2 regions of the Nonomuraea sp. NPDC048916 genome follow, and region 1 is predicted to be linked to the other one. Evidence: predicted binding sites of a transcription regulator. Region 1 holds the regulator's gene; the other holds the start of a gene.
What was found. The regulator LexA, encoded in region 1, represses DNA repair genes until DNA is damaged. The targets are predictions, from matches to a motif close to TCGAACANNTGTTCGA.

Region 1 (3,406 bases):
TCATCACACCCCAGGACCGCGTCGGCGGGCGGGACCCGCAACTGGAGAAGGCGGTCGAGCTGGCCCTGGCCGCCCTCGACGAGCACCCCGCCGCGACGCCCCCTGAGCTTCCGCCCCCGACCTGGTCGTCCCGGACCTGACCCTCGAGACCTTCGGGACCTTGGGATCTTCGGCCTCCGATCCGGTCCACCGCTGTGGCGGCGGACCGGATGGGCAGGCCGGCCGGTGGGCTATCCGGCCTGGGCGAGCCGGTTGAGGATCTCGGTCAGGATGGGCTCGGTGGTGGCGAAGTTCAGCCGGACGTGGGTGTCACCACCGGGTCCGAACAACGCGCCGTCGTTCAGCAGGACCTTGGCCTCCCGCTCCAGCACCTCCGCCATGCCGGGCCGGCCGTAGTCGAGCCACGCCAGGTAGGTGGCCTCCGGGACGCGGTAGCCGACCGCCCCGGGCAGGCGTTCGGCGATCGTCCGGCGGTTACGGTCGAGCAGGGCGAGGGTCTCCCGGAGCCAGGCGTCGCCGTGCCGCCACGCTGCGACCGTCGCCTCCACCCCGAACAGGTTGGCCGACCCGTACACGAAGGGCGGTTGCCCGTCCAAGGCCTTGCGCATCTCCGGCGAGCCGACATGGGCCACCGAGCAGCGGATCCCGCCGAGGTTGAACGCCTTGGTGGCCGAGGTCAGGGTGACGGTCCGGTCGGGCAGGATGGTGGCGAACGGGATGTGCTCGTACGGGTCGTAGACGAGGTCGGCGTGGATCTCGTCTGAGATGACCAGCAGGTCGTGCCGTTCGGCGTGCTCGGCCAGACCTTCCAGCTCTTCACGCGAGAAGACGCGGCCCGTGGGATTGTGCGGGTTGACCAGCAGCAACACCCGGCAGCCCGACAGGTCGGGCACCTCGAACCGCCACGAGTCGCCCTCGGGCCGCATCTGGATGGCGTGGAGCGGGCGCTCCATGGTGGCCAGGGTGCCGAGGAACGGGTGATAGGCCGGGGTGTGGACGGCCACGCCGTCGCCGGGCCGGGTCCAGACGTGCAGGAGCACCTGGAGTGCCTGGTTGAGATCGGTGTAGCTGCGCACATGCTGGGGATCGGCCTCCCAGCCGTACCTGGTGGCCATGCGTTCGGCGAACGCCTCGGCCAGGGGACCGCACTGAGGACTCACCAGCCAGGTCGGGTATCCGAGATCGCCTTCGGCACGGCGTCGCAGTGCTCGGACGACCTCGGGGGCGGTGGGCAGGTCCATGTCCGCCACCCAGGCGGGAATGACTCCTGGTCCAGCCTCCGCCCACTTCAATCCATCATGTCTTGCTTTAAGGTCGTTTAGCCGGATTTCGTCACTCACGGGCTCAGTCTAGATCTCCTTCGCGGCCGGTCCCAGGGCATGGCGGGAACATCACCCTCCGCCGCGAGCGGTCGCGAGCGGTCGCGAACTCGGCGAACCTTCCGCTAAATGCGGACATTTCAGGATTTATGATCAAGCAAGCGATGACGATGGCGTTGGTGATCGGCTCGGTTCTGGGAGGGGCCGGCGTGGCCCGTGCGAGCACCACCGACGGCGCGGGCGTCGAGGACGCCGCGCGCCGCGGCAGGCGCCGACGGTCAGAGGCGGCGCAGCACCGCTACGACCTTGCCCAGGACGCTGGCCTCGTCGCCGGGGATCGGGTCGTAGTTGGGGTTGTGGGGGACCAGCCAGACGTGGCCGTCCTTGCGCTTGAACGTCTTGACCGTGGCCTCGCCGTCGATCATGGCGGCCACGATGTCGCCGCTCTCCGCGACCGGCTGCTGGCGTACGACGACCCAGTCACCGTCGGCGATGGCGGCCTCGATCATGGAGTCACCGGCGACCTGCAGGAGGAACAGGGTGCCCTCGCCGACCAACTGCTTGGGAAGGGCGAAGACGTCCTCGACGCTCTCCTCGGCGAGGATCGGGCCACCGGCGGCGATCCGGCCGACCAGCGGCACATAGGCGGCCGTGGGGCGGCTGACCGAGGACTCCTCGCTGCTGGCCTCGGGATCTACCCAGAGGACAGGCTCACCCGGCAGACGCACCTCCAGCGCACGCGGCCGGTGGGGGTCGCGCCTCAAGTAGCCCTTGCGCTGCAACGCCGTCAACTGGTGCGACACGCTGGACGTGCTGGTCAGCTGCACGGCCTCGCCGATCTCACGCATGGAAGGCGGATATCCGCGCTGTTGCACCGAGTCGCGAATCACTTCGAGGATCTTGCGCTGCCTGGGGGTCAGCCCCAGAGAGTCACGCCGCCGCACCGCGAGGTCAGTGACCCCGTTAGCGTCATCCCGCTCGCTCATGCTCTTCCTCCTCGCCCGGCTGCCCGCCTCACCGGCGAATCTTCCGGTCCGTGGTCTCCATGTCGCACACAGCGACCGTATCGCCATTGAAGATCATCTTCAAACAATTGTTCGAGTCTTCCTCGAAAATGTTGGCAGCGTGGTGTACAACATCGTACGGGAGTTCGATCGACACCGTGTTCGATTCGCCGATCTTTATTTGGCCATTTCCCCGGGCCGCGACGGTGTGGGAGGTCCATCCGTGCGAACCACCAGGATCACAGACACCACCGGAGACGACGTCAAGCGGCCTGCCCGCGTCGCCGACCTCCCCCGGAGCCGTCGCGAGATCGCGCACCCCGAGGCCGACGCGCCGGGCGACGACACCGCATCCCGTCCCGACGGCGATCCCACCGGCACCCCGGCCGCCGCGCCGAGTGGCGTGGTCGCGTCATCCGGCGGGGCTGAGGAATTCGGCGGATTTGAGGAGCCTGGGAGGAATGGGGCGGTGCCGCCGCTGGATGGGGCCGGGGCGAAGGGCGGAGTCGCGCCGACCGGCGGCCGAGGGGAGATCGGCGGGACGGCTGCGCCGGGCGGGGGCGCTGAGGCGAGGGGCGGCGCCGGAGCCGGCCACTCGAGGGGTGCGGGTCAAGAGACGGGGGGAAGCGTGGGTTCACGTGATAGCCGAGAGGCGGGGCGCGGCTCGGCGAGACCGGGGAGGCCGCGGTTGTGGCTCGTGCCGCCGCCGCGTTCGGAAACGGATGGTGCCCCGTTCCGCGGAGCGGCGCAGGTCCCTGGGAGCGACCTCCGACCTCGCGGCCGAGTGGCGGATTCGCCGGGGGTTACGCGACCTCGTGGAGAAGGGGCGAACCCTGCCGGCGGCATCGCACCTCGCCAAGGCATCCCGCCTGGCCAAGGGGTGGATTCCGAGGACGCCGTCGCGCCGCGTCGAGAGGCACCGCAGCCCGGCGGGAGAGGCGCGACCGGCGCCGAGTCGATGAGATCCCCGAAAGGGCGCAGGGCGGGGCGCAGTGGTGGCCGGGCCGCGGACGCGCTGATGCGCACCAAGCGAGGGCCCGTACACGGTGGGCCCGCACCCTTGCGGATGCCCACCGACGAGGC
Region 2 (3,406 bases), on a different contig from region 1:
CAGCAGCAGGAACAGCGACTCCGGCGTGGTGATGAGGATGTCGGACGGCCTGGCCGCGAACCGCCGGCGATCCTCGGCCGGGGTGTCGCCGGACCGGATCGCCACCGAGATCTCCGGCACGGGCAGCCCGAGCCGCCTGGCCGTCTGCCTGAGCCCGGCCAGTGGGGCGCGCAGGTTGCGCTCCACGTCGACGGCCAGCGCCTTGAGCGGCGAGACGTAGAGCACCCTGGTGCCCGCGCGCTCACCCGGCTCGGCGGGCTCGGCGGCCAGCCGGTCGAGCGACCACAGGAAGGCCGCCAGCGTCTTGCCGGACCCGGTCGGCGCGACCACCAGCGTGTTGTCACCGCGCGCGATGGACTCCCACGCGCCTTCCTGGGCGGCGGTGGGAGCGGCGAAGGCGCCGGTGAACCACTGCCTGGTCACCTGGCTGAACTGGTCGAGCGAGCTCACCTGCCCATAGTGCCTCGCCCCACCGACAGAAAACGCATTGTGCCCGCGCGGAGCGGTTGAGCGGGAGCGGTGGCGGACATAGAGCGACCGTGGGCATCGACTACGCAGCCATCGGGGCTCGCCGCGAGGACATCAGGGAGCGCCTTCTCTTACCTCATCGGCCGCTGAGCAGCGCGCGCGGCCTGCACCACCTCGCCCTGATCTCCTCCGACATGGAGCGGACGATCCTGTTCTACCAGGAGCTCCTGGAGTTTCCGCTCACGGAGATCTTCGAGAACCGTGACCACAAGGGTTCCAGCCACTTCTTCTTCGACGTCGGCAACGGAAACCTGCTCTCCTTCTTCGACTTCCCGGGGCTCGACCTCGCCCCCTACCAAGAAGTGCTCGGCGGGCTGCACCACATCGCCATCTCCGTCGACCCCGCCACCTGGGAGCGCCTGCGCGGGAAGCTGGAGATGGCCGGCGTGCCGCACCAGATCGAGAGCGGCGCCTCCATCTACTTCAAGGACCCCGACGGCACCCGCCTGGAGCTGCTCGCCGACCATCTCGGGGAGATGTACGGCTCGCGTGTGATGTGACTATCGCCGCGACGCCCTGCGCGTCCGCGGCTTGCCGGCCCGGGGCGCCTGCCTGATGCCCGCGTGCCTCTCGGACCGCTCGGCTTTCTCACTTTGCACGGCCAGCCGCCGCACCAGACGTAACGCACGGCGCCGGGCGCGGTTGGCCTTCACCTTGGCGGACTTGGACGGGGAGGACTTGGGGGTCTTTGCCATGCGCAGGTCCTACCCACCCACCCGGTGGTTCCATACTTGGCTGATGCGCCTGACCGAGTTCTGGAGACGGATGCGCGCCCACTTCGGTGAGACCTACGCCGACTCGTGGGCCCGCGACTACGTGCTGGCCCCGCTGGGCGGCCGGACGGTGACGCAGGCACTGGCCGACGGCGAGAGCGCCAAAACGGTCTGGCGGGCGGTCTGCCAGGTGGAGGACGTCTCACCCAGACTTCGCTGATCCCAGCGTCTCCCTGAGCGCGCGGGCCGTACGCGCGAGATCGTCGACACCGCTCTGCCCGCCCGGTGACCACAGGAAGACCCAGCCCGCTCGTGAGGGCGTCGCGAATATGATCGTCTGGCGGCCGGTGCTCGGGTGCCACACCCACAGCATCGGATCGTCCCCGCCTACCATGCGGCTCACCAGGCCCTGCTCGGGCAGCAGCTCGGCGAGTGCTTCCAGATGGGTGCGCCGTTCCCCGGTGTACGTGTTGGCCACGTCGCCGCCTCCAACCCTCTGCACCAAGTCTTCCCAGCTCACGACGCATCACAACACGCTCGTCGTAATCACGTGAATGTCCGGCTCGTCGCGCGTGAGGCGTCCTGTGAGCGGACCCGGCCCGCGCCGCGCCACCCCGTGTGAAGATCCCGCCGGGGCCGCCACGAGTCGTGCGCGTCGGGCAGCGTGTTACCGATGTGATCGAACAGCCGTTCGGCTACCATTGACTTCGCCGGGCCACGGCTTTCCCCGGCAACCTCAGGAAAATGTCGGTGGCAGGCCATAGCTTTCACTCGACTGATCGGACCACGACCCTCCAGGGGGAGTTCCCATGGCTATCAACGACCGCGAGAAGGCCCTCGAAACCGCCCTCGCCCAGATCGAGCGGCAGTTCGGCAAGGGCTCCGTCATGCGCCTCGGCGATGACGCCCGAGCTCCCATCGAGGTGATCCCCACCGGGTCGATCTCCCTTGACGTCGCGCTCGGCATCGGCGGCCTGCCTCGCGGCAGGATCGTGGAGATCTACGGTCCCGAGTCCTCCGGCAAGACCACGGTCGCGCTGCACGCGGTGGCCAACGCCCAGCGGGCCGGAGGCATCGCGGCGTTCATCGACGCCGAGCACGCCCTCGACCCCGAATACGCCAAGAAGCTCGGCGTCGACACCGACGCGCTGCTCGTCTCCCAGCCCGACACGGGTGAGCAGGCGCTCGAGATCGCCGACATGCTGATCAGGTCGGGCGCCGTCGACGTCATCGTCATCGACTCGGTGGCCGCCCTGGTGCCCAAGGCCGAGATCGAGGGCGAAATGGGCGACAGCCACGTCGGCCTCCAGGCGCGCCTGATGTCCCAGGCCCTGCGCAAGGTCGCCGGCGCCCTCAGCAGCACCAGCACCACCGCCATCTTCATCAACCAGCTGCGCGAGAAGATCGGCGTGATGTTCGGCTCGCCCGAGACCACGACCGGTGGCAAGGCCCTCAAGTTCTACGCCTCCGTACGCCTCGACATCCGCCGCATCGAGACGCTCAAGGACGGCACCGAGGCGGTCGGCAACCGCACCAGGGTCAAGGTCGTCAAGAACAAGATGGCCCCGCCCTTCCGGGTCGCCGACTTCGACATCCTCTACGGCGTGGGCATCTCCCGTGAGGGCGGCCTGATCGACATGGGCGTCGAGCACGGCTTCGTCCGCAAGTCCGGCGCCTGGTACACCTACGAGGGCGACCAGCTCGGCCAGGGCAAGGAGAATGCCCGCAACTTCCTGAAGAACCACCCCGACATGGCCAACGAGATCGAGAAGAAGATCAAGGACAAGCTGGGAGTGGGCCCTCGCCTCGACACGCCCACCGAGCCCCCGGCGCCCGTCCCGGCCGCCGCTGCCCCCTCGGGTCGCGGATCCAAGGCCGCCACGCCGAAGCCCGGTGACGTCTGATCGGTCGTCACGTGAGTGCCACCGACCCTCCCGAGGCGCCCCGTGACTGGGGCGCCTGGCCTGACCTCCCCAGCCCACCTCCCAGCCGCAAGCGCAAGCGCGGGACGCCTCGCGCCCCGTCCACCGACGACAACGGCCCGGCGGGCTATGACGCCTCGGGCAATGCCGAGGCGCGCTATCGCCCCTCGCCTGCCGTCGCCCCAGGCGACGACACTTCGGGCGACGACGGGGCTGGTTACAGCGGGACTGGCAACAGCGGAG

Region 2: recA (recombinase RecA) is a predicted target of LexA. The motif match lies at 1,921-1,936, and genes of this name have one in related genera.

What each region holds. Positions count from the first base shown of each region.
Region 1 covers NZ_JBEZFS010000018.1:129,704-133,109, forward strand. Annotated here, with positions in the region: gene AB0C16_RS21535 (PDZ domain-containing protein) at 1-140, shown strand, start outside; gene AB0C16_RS21540 (aminotransferase class I/II-fold pyridoxal phosphate-dependent enzyme) at 231-1,241, opposite strand; gene lexA (transcriptional repressor LexA) at 1,598-2,305, opposite strand; gene AB0C16_RS21550 (hypothetical protein) at 2,334-2,642, opposite strand.
Region 2 covers NZ_JBEZFS010000017.1:104,100-107,505, forward strand. Annotated here, with positions in the region: gene AB0C16_RS20050 (DEAD/DEAH box helicase) at 1-450, opposite strand, end outside; gene AB0C16_RS20055 (VOC family protein) at 540-1,028, shown strand; gene AB0C16_RS20060 (hypothetical protein) at 1,029-1,223, opposite strand; gene AB0C16_RS20065 (DUF3046 domain-containing protein) at 1,267-1,461, shown strand; gene AB0C16_RS20070 (hypothetical protein) at 1,444-1,743, opposite strand; gene recA (recombinase RecA) at 2,051-3,145, shown strand.